3 regions of the Streptomyces sp. NPDC020917 genome follow, and region 3 is predicted to be linked to each of the others. Evidence: riboswitches for the same ligand, from Rfam matches in the RefSeq annotation. Region 3 holds a riboswitch; each other region holds the start of a gene.
What was found. Region 3 has a riboswitch for cyclic di-AMP ahead of ACH4TG_RS13825 (C40 family peptidase). Riboswitches for the same ligand answer to the same signal wherever they lie in the genome.
Positions count from the first base shown of each region.

Region 1 (7,143 bases), on a different contig from region 3:
CTCGGATGGAATCCGAAGCGAGAGAAGGCGCGTGCGCGCCGCCGCCGATCGGCGGGGATCCGGGCGACATGCCCGCCGCGGCTGCGTTGTTCGAGATCGCCGCCGCGCACGGCGGGCACGGCAGCGTCGCCGAGATCAGCGCCGCCTCCGGGCTCGACCCGCAGCGCGTGGCGGCCGGCTGGCGGACGCTGCGCGAGCTGGCGCTGGTCGAGGTGACCGGCGGGCGGGTGGAGGCGGTCGATCCGGAGACGGCACTGCGGACCCTGGTCTGCAGCTACACCTCGCACGCCAACGCGCAGTTGCGCAGCGTGCAGGAGGCCAACGAGACGACGCACCAGCTGCTGAACGTCTTCGGCCCGAGCGCCTCGGGCCCCGACGGCCCGAGCGGCCCGGAAGCCCTGGGCACGGCGACCGGGACGGCCACCGCCACCGCTGCCGCCGTCGGCGCCGACGACGACGGGACGGACGAGCCGGACGGCCCGGAGAGCCGGCAGGTGCTCGTCCAGGAGTACCGGGGTCCGGGCAGCCGCGAGCGGGCACTGCAGGGCATCGTCGGCGCGGTGCGCGAGTCGGTCGACGTGCTGGTCCCGGGCCGGCTGTCGTCGGACCGCGTGACCCTGGACGCCAACCTGCAGTTGGGCGCGGCGATGGCCGCGCGGGGCATCCGCATGCGCGCGCTGTACAGCGCGGAGGTGCTGCGGGACCCGGACTGCGACCGCTTCCTGCGGCAGGTGGCGGAGGTCGGCGTCGAGATCCGGGTCATCGACCGCATCGTGCGCACCTTCAACGACGTGATGATCTTCGACCGGGACACGGTCTTCCTGTCCGGGTATCCCGGCCGCGCCCTGGCGAACGGCGAACCGGGTCCGGACGAGCCGGTGATCCGGATCGGCGGCTCGGTGCTGGCGCCGTCGTTCCTGGCGATGTTCGAGGCGTACTGGGTCCGCGCGTCCCCGTACGTCACGCCGTCCCAGGGCCGACTGCCGTCCGGGGGGCCGCAGTTGAGCCCGTTCGAGGAGACGGTCGTGCGGCTGATGTCCTACGGCTACGACGACGGCTGGATCGCCCGCGAACTCGGCGTCGACACCGGGGCGGTGGCGGACGTGATGCAGACGCTGATGCAACGCCTCGGCGCGGCGAGCCGGTTCGAGGCGGGCTTCCGGCTGTCCGCAGGGCTCGACCGGACACAACTGCCGTAGGGGCGTGGCTTCCTGCTCGCGTAGGCTTCCCGTACCCCGGCCGTACGGCCGTACGGTCCTGACCGGCGCGGACCCGCGCCGGATCGGGCCGGATCGACGCCGATCCACACCGGCCCCGGCGGGGCCCACGACGGCCCCACCGAGGCCCGCACCGGCCAGGTGAGGACACGCGGGCCCCAGCTCGTCCGGCGTACCGGCGCCGACCCACGCCACAGACGCGGAGGTGACGCATGCGCAACCGCCAGGCCCTGCAGGCGCTGCTGGCCCGGGCGCGGGCGCGCGTCGACCCCGCCGACCTGGGCCTCGCGCCCCGGGCCGACCCGCGCGGCCGCCGGGTCCAGGGGCTCACGCACGAGCACATGACCCTGCTGCTGGGCTGGCCCGAGCACAAGTACGGCTACGTCGAACGCGGCCGGCTGGCGCACATCGGCACCGACGTGCTGGCCCCCATCGCCCGGATCCTGCACCTCAGCGACCACGAGTGGGAGGCCGTGGTGCTCTACGCGACGGGCCTGCTGCCGGCCCGCCCGCTCGACCCGCGGCCCGGGACCGCGATACCGCGGCCGTGGGAGCGGGTGCTGCGCTCGACCGGCGAGATCGCGTACCTCAACGACGTCGCGTGGGACGTCGTCGCCTACAACACCGCGTTCGCCCGGCTGTTCAGGGACGAGGACGTGCCGCGGAACACCATGCGGTGGATGCTGCTGGCGCCCGAGGCCCGGACGACCCTGAGCGACTGGGAGCACAGCTGGCTGCCGCTGCTGGTGCCGCAGCTGCGCCACGCGGTCTCGGCGAACCCGCACAACCGCACGCTGGCCCGGCTGCAGGCCGACGTGCGGCGCGATCCGGTGGTGGCCGCGGCGTACGAGTCGCCGTCGGCGGAGTTCATGGGCCCGCGGGCGGACGAGTCGCGGCCGATGCTCCACCCCGAGCTGGGTCCGGGCTGGGTCACCATGTGCGCGGCCGGCCCGTTCGGGGTGCCCGGCGGACGGCTGATCTTCCTGCTCTTCGACGCGGGCGGGCGGCCGGTCCCCCGCCCTCCGCTGTTCGCCCCGGCCCCCGGCCCGGTCGACCCTGCGCCGGTCGACCCCGGGCCACCGGGCGGCGGGGAGACCGCTTAGTCTCGGACCGAACGGCACGTGACGGGACGTTCCAGGACAAGGGGCGGCCCCGCGGGCGCGACGGAAGCGAGGACGGCATGGCTGGGGTTTCGGCGAGCACGGTGGCGGCCGGCGGGCTGGTCGGCGGCTATGCGATCGCCCGGTGGACCAAGCGGCGCGAACTCGGCGGCGCGGCGCTGGCCGCGGCCGGCGCGGTGGCCGCCCGCGAGTGGCGGCAGCAGGCCGGCACAGGGGCGGCCGCTGCCCTGACCGGTGCCTATGTGGCGGCCTTCGCGGGTTCGCACCCCCTGGCCAAGAAGCTCGGCGCCTGGCCCGCGGTCTTCACCGTCGCCGGCGCCGTCGCCGCGGCCTCCTGGGCCGTCGCCGGCCGTTCCGCCAAGTAGCCTTCGCCCGGCGGGAGTTCGGGCCCGGACCGTGGGTCGTCGGCACGGCGTGGCCGGCCCGCGGCCGGGTCACGCCGTCGCGCGGCGCCCCAGTTGGGTACGTCCGGGAGGGCGCCCTGCGGGGCCACGGGGAGCGGGCGGCTCGACCTTCCGCGGACAGGCCGACGGCCCTGACAAGGGGGGGTTCGCCAGGGCCGCCGGGGTTCGGGGGATGCGTGCCGGTCGTCAGACCGCCACGTCGTGGGAGCGGAGCCACGGGAGCGGGTCGACGGGGGCGGCACCGCCGGGACGGACCTCCAGGTGGAGGTGCGGGGACGCGACGTTGCCGGTGGCGCCGACGCGGCCGACGGTGTCGCCGGTCGTCACCTGCCCCTCGGTCACGCACATCGTCGACAGGTGGCAGTACCAGAGCTGCGTGCCGTCGTCGAGGGTGAGCACCACGCGGTAGCCCTGGGCGCCGGCCCAGCCCGCGGAGGTGACGGTGCCGCCGTGCACGGCGTGCACCGGGGTGCCCGTCGGGGCGGCGAAGTCCTGCCCGGTGTGCAGGTTGCCCCAGGGGTCGGCCTCGCCGAAGGTGCTGGTCAGCGTGGCGGACGCCAGCGGCTTGATGTAGGAGGCGGCGAGCGCGGCCAGGCGCTCGGCCTCGGCCTTGGCCGCGGCCTCCGCGTCGGCCTTCGCCTTCGCCTCGGCGGCGGCCTTCGCCGCGGCCGCCTGCTCGCGCACCTTGCGCGCCGCGGCCTCGCGGGCGGCCTGCTCGGCCGCGGCCTTCGCGGCGGCGTCCCGTTTCGCCTGGGCGGCGGCCTCGCGCTCCGCGGTGGCCTGGCCGATGATGCGGGCGCGCAGCGCCTCGCCGGGGTCGCTGATGACGCTCGGCGCGGGGGTGGCGGCGGGCGCCGCCGCGGAGGCGGGCACGGGGTCGGCCTCGGCGGGGACGACGTCGGGCACGGAGATGGCCGCCGGCGCGGCACCCGGCGCGGGGGCGCCGGGCGTTGCGGCGGCGGCGACACCGCCGGCGCCGACGGCGGCCATCGCCGCGATGCCGAGCACGGTCCCGCCGCGGGCCATGGTGCGCTGGCGCGGCATCCGGTGGGCGCTGGAGTCCGCGGCGGTGCGCGCGGCGTCGGAGCCACCGGTGGAGTGGGTGTCGGCGAAGAAGGCGAAGGCGGGCTGCTCCCCGTCGGGTCCCGGCCGCGGCGCGTCGCCGTTTCCGGCCTCGGTCTCGGGCCGGGCGGGTGCGTAGGCAGGCTGGTTCGACGCCACGGGGGCGCTCTCCTTTCCTTCCCTCTCGCCTACCGGGTTAGCTGACGGGTTCGGAGCAGGAAGGTCTCCTACGAACGGCCTTGCGGCCGCCCGATTCACCCCAGGATCTCGGGTCCCCGGTTCCCGCGGACGGGATTCGGCAAGCGCACGGTGCCGCCTCTGACGGCGGTGGTGACGACCGCGCTGCGTTATCGAACGTTAATAGAGCCGGGGGGGAAATCCAAGCCGAATCGGGGAGTTGGCGGCGGAACCAATCGGACACACGGCGCACAGAAGGCGTAAAGCGGTCAGCCGGCGTGACCTGGCGGAGAGATGAGCGTGTGTCAGTTGTTATGCGGGGACGACGCGAGTGACTACAGTCAGTGAGCGAGCGGACGCGGTCGGCGGCGGACGGCGGGCGCACCGGGTGCCGGCCGCCCGGTGCACCGGGTGCCGGCCGCCCGGTGCACCGGGTGCCGGCCGCCCGGTGCACCGGGTGCCAGCGGTCTGGACCTGTGCCAATTCGCGAACCGCTTGGCAGGCCGCGGCGACCGGCCCCACGATGGGCAGGCTCGACGTTCTTGTCATGCACTCGTCCATATCCGTCCGCGGTACGTCCGCACTGCGACGCCTCAGGAGCCCGCCATGGCACGTCCCAGCAATCCCCCCACCCCCCACGCCGGGACCGCCTCCGGCCCTTCGGCCCCGCCGAGCCGCCGCTCGCTGCTGCGCGGCGGCCTCGCGCTCGGCGCCGCGGCCACCGCGGGACTTGCCGGCGAGCTGTGGACCGGCCGCGGCACGGCCTCCGCCGCGGCCGTCGACTACCCGGGCGCCACCTGGGCCCCGGCCAGCACCTCCAACTACACGGTGTCCAGCCGCCCCACGGCCTACCCGGTCAACCTCGTGGTGATCCACGTGACGCAGGAGACCTTCTCCGACACCATCAAGCTGTTCCAGGACCCGACGCACGCGGCGGCCGCGCACTACGTCGTGCGGTCCGCGGACGGCGCGATCGACCAGTGCGTGCGCGAGAAGGACATCGCCTGGCACGCCGGCAACTGGGACTACAACACCCGCAGCATCGGCATCGAGCACGAGGGCTGGGTGGACCAGCCGTCGTACTTCACCACCGCGATGTACCACGCGTCGGCCGCGCTGACCGCGGAGATCTGCGACAAGTACGGCATCCCCAAGGACCGCGACCACATCATCGGCCACTACCAGGTGCCCGGCACCGACCACACCGACCCCGGGCCCAACTGGGACTGGGTGCGGTACATCCGGCTGGTCAACGGCGTCTGACGGCCGCGGACCCCGCCCGCGCTCAGGGCCGCGGCAGCGGGAACATCTCGCTGAGCCGGGGCAGCCGGCGGGCCGCCTCCGGCTCGTCCAGCGCGCTCCACCGGTCGCCGCGCGGCGCCGTACCGGTGGTGCCGCGCGGGCCGGAGGCGGCCCGCCGCGCGCGGACGGCGGCGTCCAGGGCGTCGGCCGGGAGCGACGACACGCGCTCGTACGCCTCGGGGGCGAGCCGGTCCAGCGACTCCCAGGTCGGGTGGTCGTCGTACCAGCTCTCGCGGGGGCGGGCGGACAGCCGCAGCACCTCGGGGACGTACGCGAGGGAGTCCGGGTCGTCGACCGCCGCGTCGAACACCGGGCGGCCCAGGCCGATCAGCCAGTGCTGGAAGTAGCAGAACGTGTCGTCGGAGCACCAGCCGCCGAAGACGCGGTCGGCGGCGGCCCACAGGCTCCAGGTCCTGGACTGCGCCACCCGCCGTTCCAGGCCCGCCTGGAAGCCGATGATGCCGTCGAGCGGCGTCCGCAGGAGGGCCTCGCGGAGCCAGGCGTCCCGCTTGTCACCGGTGAGCCCCTGCCGCCTGCTGTCCGCGATGAGAGTCCAGAGGGGATCCGTCTCCATGCCGCGACTATGCCAGCGGGCTGTCACTGCGCGCAGGGGCAATTCCACCTGATGGACGCTCAGTTCCCACTCCCCGGGCCCCGCACCCTGCCCGTCTCCGCCCCCCGGAGCCTTCCCGACCTGCGACGACGCGCCTGGCTGACGGAAGAGCGAAGGCCGCCGCGCAGCGACCGGCGGCGAGGGCGCGGCGAAAAAGGGGCCTCAGAGGCCGAGCCGGACGGGCTCGGCGGGGAGGCCCGAGGTGAGGAGGGCCGTCAGGGGGGTGGCAAGGTCGCGGGGGGAGAACAGGTCGGGGCCCCGGTAGGCGACGATGTCCCGCGGGTGCCACCACCGGAGGCCGCTGATGTGCTCGGCGGCCAGCTCCTCGTCGGACATCGCCCCGCGGGGCGCGAACGCGGCGGTGCGGACCAGGAAGTAGTCGTTGACCACGCCGTCGTAGCCCGCCGCGTGGCCGGGTTCGACGACCTCCTGGTGCCAGACGTGCGGCGGGGTGCCGTCGAGGGCCAGGCCCACCTCCTCGTCCAACTCCCGGCGCAGGGCCGCAAGGGGCGTCTCCCCCGGCTCGACGCCGCCGCCGGGCGCCGCCCAGACGACGATCGGCCCGGACGGCTTCGCGAAGACGAACCGGCAGAGCAGGAGGCGTTCGTCCTCGTCCAGGACAAGCGCGCGGACCGCGTGGCGAAGGTTCGGCGAAGGCATCAGGACACGCTAGTGGATCACGTTCCCGCCCGGAGCCCGAAGAGTGTCACCGCGTTGTCGTGGCACACCGCGCGCAGCCACTCCGGCCCGAGGCCGAGCCCCTCCAGGGCGTGGAGCTGGTGCACGTAGGGATAGGGGATGTTGGGGAAGTCCGTGCCGAGCAGGACGCGGTCGCCGAGCGCCGCCAGCCGCGGCAGCGCCCGGCGCGGGAAGGGCATGAAGTCCTCGGTGAAGCCGGTGAACGCCATCGTGGTGTCCAGCCGCACCTGCGGGTACCGCTCGGCGAGATCGAGGAAGTCCTCGTACTCGGGCATCCCCATGTGCGCGACGATCAGCGGCAGTTGCGGGTGGCGCGCCAGCACCCGCGCGATCGGCTCGGGTCCGGTGTGCTTGCCGGGCGCCGGTCCTGAGCCGCAGTGGATCACCACCGGGATCCCGGCCTCGGCCAGCACTCCCCAGGCGGGCTGGAGGAGTTCGTCGGCCGGGTCGTACGCCCCCACCTGCACGTGTGCCTTGAACACCCGCGCGCCCGCGTCGACGGCCTCGGCGACGAGCGTCTCGACGCCCGGCTCGGGGAAGAGGGTGGC
Region 1 covers NZ_JBIRRR010000002.1:715,356-722,498, reverse strand. Annotated here, with positions in the region: gene ACH4TG_RS07325 (hypothetical protein) at 6-1,199, shown strand; gene ACH4TG_RS07320 (XRE family transcriptional regulator) at 1,430-2,320, shown strand; gene ACH4TG_RS07315 (hypothetical protein) at 2,398-2,703, shown strand; gene ACH4TG_RS07310 (M23 family metallopeptidase) at 2,929-3,963, opposite strand; cyclic di-AMP (ydaO/yuaA leader) riboswitch at 3,975-4,115, opposite strand; gene ACH4TG_RS07305 (N-acetylmuramoyl-L-alanine amidase) at 4,588-5,244, shown strand; gene ACH4TG_RS07300 (DUF4240 domain-containing protein) at 5,267-5,857, opposite strand; gene ACH4TG_RS07295 (NUDIX hydrolase) at 6,059-6,556, opposite strand; gene ACH4TG_RS07290 (amidohydrolase family protein) at 6,574-7,143, opposite strand, start outside.
Region 1: another riboswitch for cyclic di-AMP. It lies ahead of ACH4TG_RS07310 (M23 family metallopeptidase); the one in region 3 lies ahead of ACH4TG_RS13825 (C40 family peptidase).

Region 2 (7,143 bases), on a different contig from region 3:
AGGTTGGGGTAGGCCGACGGCAGCACGGAGGGCTCGCGCTCCTGGCCGTCGTAGTTGGGCGCGAAGTCGACGGTGTCCTCGTCGATCGACTCGACCATCAGCTGCGCCGGGCCGGACATCCGGGCCTCGGTGTACCGCATGGCGGCCGGCATGTCGTCGAGCGAACCGAAGTTGCCGTGCCCGTCGACCAGCGGCAGGCGCTGCGAGAACGGCTGCGCCATCCGCACCATCGCGTCGTAGATCGACGCGTCGCCGTGCGGGTGCAGCTTGCCCATGACCTCGCCGACGACGCGCGCGCACTTGACGAAGCCGCGCTCGGGCCGCAGGCCCATCTCGTTCATCTGGTAGACGATGCGCCGGTGCACGGGCTTCATGCCGTCGCGGGCGTCGGGCAGGGCGCGCGAGTAGATCACCGAGTAGGCGTATTCGAGATACGAGCCCTGCATCTCGTCCACGACGTCGATGTCGAGGATGCGCTCCTCGAAGTCGTCGTCGGGAGGCGGGGTCTTCGTGGTGCGGCGGGCCATCTCGGCGGCGCTCCTTCTTCTGGTTGCCTTCCGGAACGGGTGTCCGGATCCTTCGGGTGGACCGGTGAGCTGACGCGGACCATTGTGACGCGCCGCACCGACAGCGCGGACGACGACCCGTCCCCGACCACGCCGTGCCGCCGTCCACCGAACCCCGGGGCCTGTCGTGTGCGGGAACTTCGCCGATCGTCGGCACGCTTGCCTAGAGTGGCAGCACTCTACGCAGTCACGCAGCAGCGACCGGAAGGACAGCTTGCCCATGGGTCACACGGCCTCCCCGGAGGCACACTCCAGCGGCCTCACAGCCACCGAGCACCGCCTGGCGAACGGCCTGCGGGTGGTGCTCTCCGAGGACCACCTCACCCCGGTCGCGGCCGTGTGCCTCTGGTACGACGTCGGTTCACGCCACGAGGTCAAGGGTCGCACCGGTCTCGCCCACCTCTTCGAGCACCTGATGTTCCAGGGCTCGGCGAGCGTCCAGGGCAACGGCCACTTCGAACTGGTGCAGGCCGCAGGCGGATCGCTCAACGGCACCACGAGCTTCGAGCGCACCAACTACTTCGAGACGATGCCCGCCCACCAGGTCGAACTGGCCCTGTGGCTGGAGGCCGACCGGATGGGCAGCCTGCTGACCGCCCTGGACCTGCAGAGCCTGGACAACCAGCGGGACGTGGTGAAGAACGAGCGCCGCCAGCGCTACGACAACGTCCCCTACGGCACCGCCTTCGAGAAGCTGACCGCGATGGCGTACCCCGAGCCGCACCCGTACCACCACACCCCGATCGGCTCGATGGCCGACCTGGACGCGGCCTCGCTGGAGGACGCCCAGGCGTTCTTCCGCACGTACTACGCGCCCGGCAACGCGGTGCTCTCGGTCGTCGGCGACATCGACCCGGCGCAGACGCTCGGCTGGATCGAGAAGTACTTCGGCAGCATTCCGGCGCACGACGGGAAGCCGGAGCCGCGGGACGGCTCGCTCCCGGACGTCATGGGCGGGCAGTTGCGCGAGGTCGTCGAGGAGGACGTCCCGTCGCGCGCGCTGATGGCCGCGTACCGGCTCCCCGCGGACGGCACCCGGGAGGGTGACGCCGCGGACCTGGCGCTGACGGTGCTGGGCGGCGGCGAGTCGTCCCGGCTGCACAACCGCCTGGTGCGGCGCGACCGCACCGCGGTGACCGCCGGCTTCGGGCTGCTGCGGCTGGCCGGCGCGCCCTCGCTGGGCTGGCTGGACATCAAGGCGTCCAGCGGCGTCGAACTGCCGGTCATCGAGGCATCGGTGGACGAGGAGCTGGCCCGGTTCGCCGAGCAGGGGCCCACCACCGAGGAGATGGAGCGGGCGCAGGCCCAGCTGGAGCGGGAGTGGCTGGACCGGCTGGCGACGGTCGGCGGGCGCGCCGACGAACTGTGCCGGTTCGCGGTGCTGTTCGGTGACCCGCAGCTGGCCCTGACCGCGGTCGACCGGGTGCTGGCGATCACCCCCGAGGAGGTCAAGGCGGTGGCCGCGGCCCGGCTGCGGCCCGACAACCGCGCGGTGCTGGTGTACGAGCCCACCGGCGGCCCGGCCGAGACCGAGGAGCAGGAGGGCGAGGAGCCGGACATCGAGGAGCAGGCCATCGTCGAGGCCGGGGACTCGGGCGCTGAGAACAAGGAGGGTGAGCTGTGAGCGACGCACGCGAGGCCGTCATGATGTTCCATCCGCAGCCAGCCGCGGGGGAGCCCAAGCCGTGGGCGTTCCCGGCGCCCGAGCGCGGGGCGCTCGGGAACGGCCTGACCCTGCTCACCAGCCACCGTCCCGGCCAGCAGGTGATCGCGGTCGAGGTGATGCTGGACGCGCCGCTGGACGCCGAGCCCGCCGGCCTCGACGGGGTCGGCACGATCATGGCCAGGGCCCTGTCCGAGGGCACCGACCAGCACACCGCCGAGGAGTTCGCGGCGGAGCTGGAGCGGTGCGGCGCCACCATGGACGCGCACGCCGACCACCCCGGCGTGCGGGTCTCCCTGGAGGTGCCCGCGCGCCGGCTGGACCGCGCGCTGACCCTGTTCGCCGAGGCGCTGCGCAGCCCGGCGTTCCCGGAGGACGAGATCAAGCGCCTGGTCGCCAACCGGCTCGACGAGATCCCGCACGAGCTGGCCAACCCGGCCCGCCGCGCGGCCATGGCCCTGTCCAAGGAGCTGTTCCCGGCCGAGCTGCGCTGCTCGCGGCCGCGGCAGGGCACCGAGGAGACGGTGCGGGCCATCGACGCCCCCGCGGTGCGCGCCTTCTACGACGCGCACGTGCGCCCGTCCACGGCCACCGCGGTGGTCGTCGGCGACCTCACCGGCATCGACCTGCCCGCGCTGCTCGACTCCACCCTCGGCCAGTGGACGGGTGGCACCGGGCAGCCGCGGCCGCGCCCCGCGATCACCTCGAACGACACCGCGCGGGTGGTGATCGTCGACCGGCCCGGTTCGGTGCAGACGCAGGTGCTGATCGGCCGCACCGGCCCGGACAAGCAGGACCCGGTGTGGGCGGCGCAGGTCCTCGGCACGTACTGCCTGGGCGGCACGCTGACCTCCCGGCTGGACCGGGTGCTGCGCGAGGAGAAGGGCTACACCTACGGCGTGCGGGCCTTCGGGCAGGTGCTGCTGTCGTCCGCCGACGGCACCGGCGCCGCGCTGCTGGCCATCAGCGGCTCGGTGGCCACCGAGGTGACTGGCCCGGCGCTCGCCGACGCCTGGCAGGTGATCCGCACCCTCGCCGAGGGCGGGCTCACCGACGACGAGCGCGACGTCGCGGTGCAGAACCTGGTCGGCGTGGCCCCGCTGCGCTACGAGACCGCCGCCGCGGTCGCCGGCACCCTGGCCGACCAGGTCGAGCAGCAGCTGCCGGACGACTTCCAGGCGCATCTGTACGCGCGGCTGGCCGCGACCGGCACCGTCGAGGCGACCGCCGCCGTGGTCAACGCCTTCCCGCTGGACCGCATGGTGGTGGTCCTGGTCGGCGACGCCGGGCAGATCGCCGAGCCGGTGCGGGAGCTGGGCATCGGCCCGGTGACCGTCGTGTCCTGACGCCCTCGTCGCGTCGTTCTCCTGAACCCCGGTGCCGCCCTGCGCGGCGCCGGGGTTCCGTGTGCCAGGAGCCGGCGCGCCCGGGGCCCGCACGTCCGGGGCGCGAAGTCCCTTGGGATTTCTGTCCTGTTGTGCCCGAATTGAGCGGCTCGCGGGCGTGTGTGGCGTGCGCTACATATCGACGGATCTGCTTGGTGTTCGCCGGACCGCCCGGATAGCGTCAACGCTCCCCGGCCCTGCAGGGTCGGGCACCGCCCGGCCGTGCCGGGCGCACATCCGCACATCGCCGAGTCCCCGTCCAGGGGAGCCGGGGACCCACCCCTCGTGTCCGCCGCCGCGCGGTCCTGAGGGAGTTCCCCCGGGGTGAATCGGGAGCCTTCGCCGTCGCCGGCCCAGGGGCGCCCGTAGGAGACCTTCCTGCTCCGAACCCGTCAGCTAACCCGGTAGGCGAGAAGGAAGGAAAGGAGCGACGCCTCCATGGCGTTCCGCGTTCGCCCCGCCCTGCGCGGGAAGCACCGGCGTCGGCGGCCCGGCCGTGCCGCCGCCACCCTGGCCGGCGTCGCCGTGATCGCCGGCGCCGGAGCGTTCGGCGCCACCGCGCTGGCCGCCCCCGACCACCATCCGCGCCCGGTCGCCGCCGCGGCCAAGAAGAACGTGCTGTCCCAGGCCACGTCGGTCACCGGCTCGCTGGCGAACAGCTTCTCCGCCCAGGCCGACGTGCAGCGTACGGTCGCCAACACCGCCCAGGAGCAGGTCCGGCAGGCCCGCGCCGAGGCCGAAGCCGCGGCCAAGGCCAAGGCGGCGGCGGAAGCGAAGGCCAAGGCGGCCGCGGCGGCCAAGGCCAAGGCGAAGGCCGCCGCGCAGGCGAAGGCCGCTGCCAAGGCCGCCGCTGCCAAGGCTGCCGCTGCCAAGGCTGCCGCTGCCAAGGCTGCCGCGGCCCAGGCTGCCGCGGCCCAGGCGGCGAAGGCCGGGGCGGTCAGCGCCGCCAAGCAGCCGGTGGCCGCCGCCACGACGGCCGCCGCAGACTCCGGCTGGACCAAGCCGGTCGACGCGTCCATCGGCACCCCGTACCACCAGGCCGGCTCCAACTGGTCCAGCGGCTACCACACCGGCGTGGACTTCCTCGTGGACTCCGGCACCCCGGTGCACGCGGTGGCCGCGGGCGTGGTCGTCTCGGCGGGCGCGGACGGCGCGTACGGCAACGACGTGATCATCAAGCACGCCGACGGCATGTACACCCTGTACGGCCACCTGACGCAGCCGCTGGTGTCCGCCGGCCAGACCGTCACCGAGGGCCAGGAGATCGGCATCTCCGGCGCCACCGGCAACGTCACCGGACCGCACCTGCACTTCGAGGTGCGCACCACCCCGGACTACGGCTCGGACGTCGACCCGATCGCGTACCTCGCCGAGCACGGTGTGACCGTCTGACGTCCCGCGTCAGGCACCCTGTACGGCCCGGCCGCCCACCGGTCGGGCCCGCCTCGAAGGCCCCGGTTCTGCCACCGGGGCCTTCGTGCGTCCCGGGCCGCCGCGGGTGCTTCCCCCGCAGCTGATCACCGCGGGCGGCCGCCCCGCCCGCCCGGAACGTGCCGCCCTGTCCGCAATAAAATCAAGAATTCGCCACCTCTTTTCCCTTTTCCGTGCGCCCTGGAATAGAGTCACGGGCATAATGCGGGGGAGGGAACGGAGTTCTGCGATGCGGAATCGGACGTGAACGGGGCGGACGGCACCGGGCGGCGTATCTCCGCCCAGGTGGTGTGCACGGCGATCCGCGACGACATCGTCGCGGGATTCTTCCCGCCCGGCAGCAGACTGACCGAGGAACTGCTCGCGCAGCGCTACGGCGTCTCGCGGGTGCCGGTGCGCGAGGCGCTGCGCACCCTGGAGTCCGAGGGGTTCGTCCGCACCCGCAGGCACGCGGGCGCGTCGGTCGCGGAGCCGACCGAGCAGGAGGCCGCGGACCTGCTGGAGATGCGCGGCCTGCTGGAGCCGCTGGGCGCCGCCCGCGCCGCCCAGCGCCGCACCGAGGCCCACCTCAAGGTGCTGCGCGGGCTGGTCCGGTTGGGCCAGGAGCGCGCGGTGCAGGGGCAGTCCGCGGATCTGACCTCGCTGAACGGCTGGTTCCACGAGACGCTCGCCCAGGCGTCCGGCAGCCCGACGCTGGCCGCGCTGCTCACCCAGCTGCGGCACAAGATCGCCTGGGTCTACGGGGACGGCTCCGTGGTGCGGGTGCGCGAGGCGTGGGACGAGCACGCGGCGATCGTGGACGCGGTGGCCCGCGGCGACGCGGAACGGGCCCGCCGGCTGGCCGCCGTCCATGTGGAACGGGCGTCGGCGGTGAGGATCCTGAAACCTCCCGTCAACGCGGTGCGGCGCCGGGCTTAACACGCACGTCGTATACAAGAACGCGGGATACCGGAAAACAGCGGTCCGCCCGGAGTTCCGGTATGAGGTCCCGTATTCGTGAAAGAGCGGGACCGGACCATCCGTGGGGGATGTTCCGGTCCCGCTGAATTCCGCTGCCCATTTCCGCGGGGCCGCCGGCGGGGGTGCTCGGAATTCCCGGCCGTTCCGGTACCCGGAGCGCGCGAAATCGTCAGACGGTCTCGGGCAGCTCGTCCAGGCCCTCGGCGACCAGCTTGGCCAGCCGGTCCAGGGCGACCTCCGCGCCCTCGGCGTTGGAGGCCAGCACGATCTCCTCGCCGCCCCGGGCGCCCAGGCCCAGGACCGCGAGCATGGACGCCGCGTTGACCGGGTTGCCGTCCGACGCCTTGGCGATGGTCACCGGGACGCCGGCGGCCGTCGCCGCGCGGACGAAGATGGACGCCGGGCGGGCGTGGAGGCCCTCCGCCCAGCCGACGTTGACGCGGCGCTCAACCATGGTGTTGCCCTTCGGATCAGTGACAGTGGTACGAAGTTGTCTAGACCAGTTAAACATGTTCCGGGCGGTGGCCGGGACCGGCGGTTCGCTGCCCCCAGCCTGCCTCCAACGCGTCGGCCGCGCGAGCAGGCCACGCCCGCTTACGCTGGGGCCATGACGGAGCAGCAGCCGCAGCCGTACCCCGTGCACTGGGAGGCGGACGTCGTGCTGCGCGACGGCGGCACCGCCCACATCCGGCCGATCGGCCCGGACGACGCCGGCCGCCTCGTCGGCTTCTACGAGAAGGTGTCGGACGAGTCGAAGTACTACCGGTTCTTCGCGCCCTACCCGCGACTGTCCGACCGCGACGTGCACCGCTTCACGCACCACGACTACGTCGACCGGGTGGGCCTGGCCGCCACCGTCGGCGGCGAGTTCATCGCCACCGTCCGCTACGACCGGATCGACGAGCACGGCCGGGCGGGCCGCGGCGGCACCCGCGCCGAGGTCGCGTTCCTGGTCCAGGACGCCCACCAGGGCCGCGGGGTGGCGTCCGCGCTGCTGGAGCACATCGCCGCGGTCGCCCGCGAGCGCGGCATCCTGCACTTCACCGCCGAAGTGCTCCCCGCCAACCGCAAGATGGTCAAGGTCTTCACCGACGCCGGCTACACCCAGCAGCGCAGCTTCGCCGACGGCGTGGTCCAC
Region 2 covers NZ_JBIRRR010000009.1:195,199-202,341, reverse strand. Annotated here, with positions in the region: gene ACH4TG_RS21280 (DNA topoisomerase (ATP-hydrolyzing) subunit A) at 1-527, opposite strand, end outside; gene ACH4TG_RS21275 (M16 family metallopeptidase) at 787-2,190, shown strand; gene ACH4TG_RS21270 (M16 family metallopeptidase) at 2,211-3,575, shown strand; cyclic di-AMP (ydaO/yuaA leader) riboswitch at 3,850-4,039, shown strand; gene ACH4TG_RS21265 (M23 family metallopeptidase) at 4,053-5,006, shown strand; gene ACH4TG_RS21260 (GntR family transcriptional regulator) at 5,289-5,963, shown strand; gene ACH4TG_RS21255 (HPr family phosphocarrier protein) at 6,175-6,459, opposite strand; gene ACH4TG_RS21250 (GNAT family N-acetyltransferase) at 6,613-7,143, shown strand, end outside.
Region 2: another riboswitch for cyclic di-AMP. It lies ahead of ACH4TG_RS21265 (M23 family metallopeptidase); the one in region 3 lies ahead of ACH4TG_RS13825 (C40 family peptidase).

Region 3 (7,143 bases):
CACCATGGACCCGTACTCCAAGCTGCTCCAGGAGCGGATCGTCTTCCTCGGCACCCAGATCGACGACACCTCGGCGAACGACGTGATGGCCCAGCTCATCCACCTGGAGAGCGCCGCGCCCGAGCAGGACATCCACCTGTACGTCAACTCGCCGGGCGGGTCCTTCTCCGCGATGACCGCGATCTACGACACGATGCAGTTCGTCACCTGCGATGTGGCGACCGTCTGCATCGGCCAGGCGGCGTCGGCCGCCGCGGTGCTGCTCGCCGCGGGAGCGCCGGGCAAGCGGATGATCACCCCCGGTGCGCGGATCCTGATCCACCAGCCCTCGCTGAGCGAGGCGATCCAGGGCGACACCTCCGACCTGGAGATCCAGGCCAAGGAACTGCTCCGCACCCGCGAGCAGTTGGAGACACTGCTGGTCCGGCACACCGGGCAGGACGCGGAGCGCATCACGGCCGACATCGAACGGGACAAGGTGTTCGACGCCGAATCGGCGGTCGCCTACGGCCTGGTGGACCAGCTGACCACCAGCAGGAAGTCCAACACCACCCCGTACGGCCTGCGGTGACCCGACGTGGTGCCGGAGCTGCCACCCCTGCCCGCCCTCACCCGCTCCGAGGGTGAGCTGGTCGACTGCTATCTGGAGGTCGTCGATCTGCTGGGGAAGATCAACCCCAGCCGCACGACGGACACTTACCGGGCGCTGCGCGCCGCGCAGGCGCTGGTGGGACGGGCCGCGGCTCTCAAGGAAGCGCTGACCACGATGCACCTGCGCGGCGAGACCGAACTCCATCACGCCACGCTGGGCCGGGCGCTGCGGGTCCTGGACGGTGAACGCCGGTCCGCACTCGCCACGGTGACGCCGGATCCGGGAGCGCCGCCGACGCACTGACACGCCGAGACCCGGCCCGATGACGGCCGTTCGGCCCCGACACGCCCGACACGGTGACGGATTCGCTCAGTCCATTGGGCGTATCCAACAGGGTTTGTCAATTCGGTGCTGAATTGCGCATGTCGGCTGGACCCGCCGGCAAGCCGCTTCATCGGGCCAGGTCAGAGCGACGGACGCGGCGTCAGCGGACATGCTCCGGAGCCGCGTTCACTCGGATAGGTGAAACGTGACGAGGCTCACATAGCGCGTTTTCAGTCACACATCGCACCGTTTCGTGCGTAACCATCCGTGGTGACGACAAGCCCCCGTCGCCGTGACGGGGCGGTCCGTGCGGACGCCCAATCCTGCCGCCGCACGGATGCCAGGTCGACACGAGTGCACGCGGCAGGAGCGGAGGACCCAGCACGACGGGGCGGCACCGGACCGGATCCGGACCGCCTCTTGGGGTGAAGCCGCAGGTCAGCGGCCGGGCATTCTTCGCCTGCTCGAACCCGACAGGTCATCCTTCGCAGGCTGACGACGAAGGGTTGCGCATGCTCGCGCTCCACCACATGAACGTCCATCCCGTGTCCGCACGGCTCTCCCGGTTCGGGGCGGCGTCCGTGCTCACCGCGGCGGCCGTCGCCGCACCCGCCCTGATCCCCGGCGCCCTCCCGTCCGCGCAGGCCGCCTCGCTGTCCACCCTGGCCCTGGACATCGCCGCCTCGAAGCAGGGCGCCCCGTACCAGTGGGGGGCGACCGGCCCCTACCGGTTCGACTGCTCGGGGCTGACCCAGTACTCGTTCAAGCGTGCGGGCAAGACCCTGCCCCGCACCGCCGCCGCCCAGTACAACAGCACCCGGCACATCAGCGCCTCCGCGCGCCGCGCCGGTGACCTGGTGTTCTTCCACGCCGGCTCCTCGGCCTCGTCGGTGTACCACGTCGGCATCTACGCCGGCGACGGCCGCATCTGGCACGCGCCGAGGACCGGCGCCTCGGTCCGCCTGGAGCGGATCTGGACCAGCCGCGTCTGGTACGGCCGCGTCAGGTGAGCAGCTCCGGCTCACTGGGGCCAGGACCGCTCGACGACCTCCTCGCCTTCCTCCTCGGCGGCCGCCCCGGCGTCTTCCCGGACGTCGCGGCGCGCCACAGGCCCGCGGGCGGGAGCGCGACCGGGGCCGGGGACGGTCCCTGCGACGGGTCCGCCGTCATACCGCCAGCGCCCGGCCCCAACCGCGGGCCACCCGCCAGCAGGCCACCGCACCGCATGCGGCGCCGACGGCGAGCAGCACGGCAGCACCCCGGAGGGTGGGACCCGTGTCGCCCGCCGCGGCGTGCCTCAGGGTCTGGGCCGCCCAGTACCCGGGAGAGGCCGGGCTGACCGCGCGCAGCCACCCCGGCAGCAGGTCCAGCGGGACCAGGGCGCCGCCGAGGGTGGTCAGGAACAGCGCGCCGATGTCGAATGCGGCGCTCAACTGGCCGTAGCTGCGCACCAGCACGCCGGCCGCGGTCCCCAGGCCCAGCAGCGCCAGCCCCCAGGCGCCGCAGGCGACCACCAGCAGTCCCGGTGCGGCCACCGGCATCCCGAACGCCACGATGCCGAAGCCGAGCACCACGGCCTGCTGCACCACGAGCACGCCCAGGACCGGCACGGCCTTGCCCACGAGGAGTTCCACCGGCCGCACCGGGGTGGCGCGCAACCGGTCCCACGTGCGCCACATGCGCTCGGACAGGATCGAGCCGCCGACGATGGACAGGGCCAGCAGCGAGAACGTCACCAGCGACCCGACCACGGCCTGGGCGGTCCCGCCCGGCCCCTGCGCCTGCTCGTACAGCGGCCGCGTGGCCGTCAGCAGCATGAGGGGCATCACCATCCGCCCGGCGAGCGGCCCTGGTTCGTGCAGCAGCACGGTCGTGTTGTGCCGGATCAGGACGCCGGTGCGGTGCAGGGCGTCGCGGGTGCGGCCGGGCTCGGTCAGCCGGCCGGATCCCGGCGCGCCGGCGGCCGCCACGGTTCCGCCCGGTCGGACGTCGAGGTGCATCTGAGGCTCCTTCAGGTGTGCGCGCGTCACAGGGAGTCGGGTGGGACCGCGGCGGATCGGCGGATCGGCGCGGCAGGGCGGCCGTGCGCCCGCCGCTTCCCCGCGATGCGGGCCTGCGGCCCGGAAGCAGGCCGGAGAGGGGGCCGGTCAGGCCACCCGGGCCGCAGACCCGGCGGCCCCGGCGCCGGAGGTCTCCGCGCCCGCCGTGCTCTGCGGGCCCTCCGCGGCCAGCGACCGGTACAGGTCCAGGTCGGGGCGGCGCACGTCGACACTGACCGGGGCGCAGCCCGCGGCGAGCAGTTCGGCGAGGTCCGCCGGCGGGTTGCGGGTGGCGATCCGCAGCCCGTGCGGCCCCTCCTCGCGGGTCCGCCGGTCCAATTCCGGCGACAGCACCGGACGCGCTCCCGCCGGATCCAGGCTGATCCGGATCTCCCCGGGCAGGTCGGCGGTGAGCCCGGCGCGGTCCCCTCTGGCCACCACCCTGCCGCGTCTGACGACCGCCAACGTGGCGTCCAGGTCGACCAGTTCGGGCAGGTAGTGGGTGGTGTAGAGGACGGCCGCGCCGGCCGAGGCGCGGGCCCGCACCGCGGCCAGCAGCGCCTGCCGCGTCTCGGGGTCGGCACCCGCCGTCGGCTCGTCGAGCAGCAGGACGCGCGGTGTGGCGACCATGGCGGCCGCGGCCTGGGCGCGCCGCCGCTGACCGCCGGAGAGCACCGCGCACCTGCGGTCCAGCACCTCCCCGAGCATCAGCTCCTCCGCCACGCCCTCGACCGACCGCCGGGCGGCGGCCCGGCGCAGCCCGGCGAGCCCGGCGAAGAGCTGGAGGTGCTCGCGGACGGTGACGGTCGGGTAGAGGGCGAGTTCCTGCGGCGCGACGCCGAGCAGAGCCCGTGCGGCGCGCGGGTGTTCACGGGCGTCGATGCCGCAGACCCGCACGGTTCCCGCTTCGGGCCTCACCAGCCCGGTGACGACCTCGACGAACGTGGACTTGCCGGCGCCGTTGTGCCCGATCAGCCCGGTGATCTCACCGGGGCCCACCTCCAGGCTGAAGCCGTCCAGCGCCCGGCGCTCGCCGTAGCGCATCACCAGCCCCTCGGCCGAGAGCATCGGCCACCACCCCCATAAAGTTGATCTACACCGTATAGATCTACAGTGTAGAGGCATGAGCGGGAAACGGGAAGAGATTCTGGACGCCGCCGTGGCGATCGCCGACGAGCGCGGCCTGGCCGGGGTGTCCATGCGGTCGGTCGCACAGGCCGTCGGCGTCACGCCCATGGCGCTGTATCCGCACGTCGGGGACAAGGCCGGACTGCTCGACGCGATGCTCGGCCGGCTGCTCGGCATGGTCTTCCAGACCGCGCCGGCGCTGTCCGTCGTCACCGACTGGCGTGAGCGCGTGCGGTTGTTCGCACGGACCGCGCGGACGCTGGCGCAGGGCCACCCCTGGGTGACGGGGCTGCTGTTCTCCCGTCCCGCCGTGACGCCCGACGCGGTGACCACCGTCGACCTGCTCTATCTGGCGCTGCTGGACGCCGGCGTGCCGAAGTCCCAAGTGCCGCGCCTGGAGCGGCTGGTGAGTACCTACATGCTCGGCTGGATCGCGTCGGAGGCGGGCGGCAGGTTCGGGCCCGGCACCCTCGACCCGCGCGGGCGCCGCGGCCGGCTCCCCGACGGTGCGCTGCCCGGACACGACGCGGTGATGCCGTGGCTGGCCCAACCGGTCGACTGGGACGCCGAGTTCGACCGGGACCTCGACGACCTGGTGATGATGATCGAGACGCTGGCGGCGAGGGGGCAGGAATGACGTCCGGCACCTCCACCCGCCTGGCGGGCATACTCGCGCGCGCCGCCCGCGGCACCTTCCCCCCGCCCGACGGCTCGGTGACCTTCCTCCCCCAGCCCTCCGAGCGGGACGCGGGAGTGATCGCCTTCACCGCGCACACCGTGGTGTTCACCGACGCCGACCACGCCGAACTCGCGGCGCTGCTGCCGCCGGACGACCTCGGCGCCCCGCTGTGCCCGCCGTTCCTCTCGGAGCTCACCGCGCGCACCGGGCGGGAAGTCGTCAACGTCGACCTGCTGACCGTGGCCGACCCGCTGCCGGGGCCGCCACCCCTCGACCTGCGCGAGACGAAGGACCGCGGGCACCCGCGCATCCTCCGCGCCCTGCGGCACCGCGACGAGGTGCGCGCCTGGACGGTGCCCGGCGGCACGCTGGTGATCGGGCGCGGCGTGGCCGGGCGCTGGGAGACCGCGCTGGAGGTCGATCCTGCCGCCCGCGGCAAGGGCCTGGGCCGCGCGCTCGCCGCTGCGGCCCGGCACCTGGTGCCCGGCGGCGCGCCGCTGTGGGCGCAGGTCGCGCCCGGAAACGCGGCCAGCGTACGGGCGTTGCTGTCGGCCGGCTTCGCGCCCGTGGGGGCGGAGGCGCTGATGGTGCGTCCGCACGGTGCGGCACGGACACCCGGCTGACGGAACGCCGGTGCGGCGGCCCGGCCCGGCGTCAGGCCACGGTGACGGCCCAGGGGATCGTGATCCAGACCGTCTTGCCGCCGTCCGCGGTCGGCGTCACCTCGAGCCGGCCGCCGGACTCCTGGGTGAGGTGGCGCACGATCACCATGCCCCGGCCGTTGTCCTGCTGGACGGCGGCCGGTTGCCGCTGGGGGCGGCGCGGGTGGCTGTCGGTGACGCCGATGTACAGCTGCTCGGAGCGTTCCAGGCGGACGTCGACGGTGAAGGTCGGCGAGAGCCCGGACGTGTGCAGCACCGCGTTGGTGGCCAGCTCCGAGACGATGAGCCGGACCGCGTCCGCCGCTTCGTCGCCCGGTGGCATGCCCCAGTCGGCGAGGAGGCCGCAGACGTAGCGGCGGGCCGTCGTGACCGACGCCGGGTCGCTCGGCAGCGTGACGGATGCTTCCTGAAGATCTGCCATGGCGCCGCCGTTCCCTTTCCCGCCCTGACCTCCCTCCGACGCGGGACCCGGGGCCGCGCGGCGGGCAGGCCGCCACCGCGACGCGACGGGTTCGCGCCAGAGTGACACCAATCGTGCCGCTCCTCCGGTCGCTCCACAGCTGTCTGCATATATCTGTCGCTCGAACCAGTGAACCGCGCTACCCGGATGCGCCCGCGATGGGCAGACTGGACTGACGCATGCCGCCCGGCGGACAGCCCGGAGTGCAGGAGGCGCCTGACCCCATGGAACGAGTTCCGGCCGTGCGCCGGCGGCGTCTCGGCGAGGAGCTGCGGCGGCTGCGCGACCTTTCGGGCCTCACCAGCGGCGAGGCCGCGCTGCGGGCCGGCTGGCACCAGTCGAAGGTCAGCCGCATCGAGACCGCCCGCAGCACCGTCACCGTCGCGGACGTCGGCGTGCTGCTGGACGTCTACGCGGTACGCGACCGGCGGGTGCGGGACCTGCTGACGATGCTCGCCGGGCGGGCCCACCGGCGCGGCTGGTGGCACGAGTTCCGCGAGGTACTCCCGGTGGAGTACCGGGACTTCATCACCCTGGAGACCGGCGCGGGCCGGATCCTTTCGCTGGAGAACAGCGTGGTGCCCGGGCTGCTGCAGACCCCCGCCTACGCCCGCGCGCTGACCGCGGGCGTGATGCCGCAGCTCGCCGCGGACGAGGTCGCCGCGCTGGCCGAGGTGCGCACGGCGCGGCAGTCGGTGCTGCGGCAGGACCCACCGCCGCGGCTCGAAGCGGTGCTGGACGAGGCGGTGTTGCGGCGGGACGTGGGCGGCCCCGAGGTGATGGACGGTCAGCTGGCGCACCTGGAGGAGGCCGCCCGGCTGCCCCATGTCCGGTTGCAGGTCGTGCCGTTCGGCGCCGGCGGGCACCCGGGCGTGACCAACTCCTTCGTCATCTTCGTGTTTCCGCAGATGCCCGAACTTGATGTTGTGGTGGTCGACCATCTGACCGGTAGTCTCCACGTCGATCGCACAGAGGACGTCGCGGCCTACACCGCGGCGTTCACCGGCCTGCGCGCCCGTGCGCTTCCATGCGAGGAGTCCGCGGCCCTGATCGCCGGGATCCGCGCCGGGTCGGCACGGTAGCGCTCCCGCATCGAGGAGGCATCATGACGACCGCCGGTCTGACGTGGCGGCGCAGCAGTCACAGCACCGCGGCCAACAACTGCGTGGAGACCGCCCTGCTGGATCCCGGGCGGCTCGCCGTCCGCGACTCCAAGGACCCGCAGGGCCCTGCGCTGCAGTTCACGGCGGACGCCTGGA
Region 3 covers NZ_JBIRRR010000005.1:346,549-353,691, forward strand. Annotated here, with positions in the region: gene ACH4TG_RS13815 (ATP-dependent Clp protease proteolytic subunit) at 1-571, shown strand, start outside; gene ACH4TG_RS13820 (hypothetical protein) at 578-895, shown strand; cyclic di-AMP (ydaO/yuaA leader) riboswitch at 1,250-1,425, shown strand; gene ACH4TG_RS13825 (C40 family peptidase) at 1,429-1,926, shown strand; gene ACH4TG_RS13830 (ABC transporter permease) at 2,083-2,916, opposite strand; gene ACH4TG_RS13835 (ABC transporter ATP-binding protein) at 3,064-4,023, opposite strand; gene ACH4TG_RS13840 (TetR/AcrR family transcriptional regulator) at 4,079-4,720, shown strand; gene ACH4TG_RS13845 (GNAT family N-acetyltransferase) at 4,717-5,385, shown strand; gene ACH4TG_RS13850 (ATP-binding protein) at 5,417-5,845, opposite strand; gene ACH4TG_RS13855 (DUF5753 domain-containing protein) at 6,109-6,966, shown strand; gene ACH4TG_RS13860 (DUF397 domain-containing protein) at 6,990-7,143, shown strand, end outside.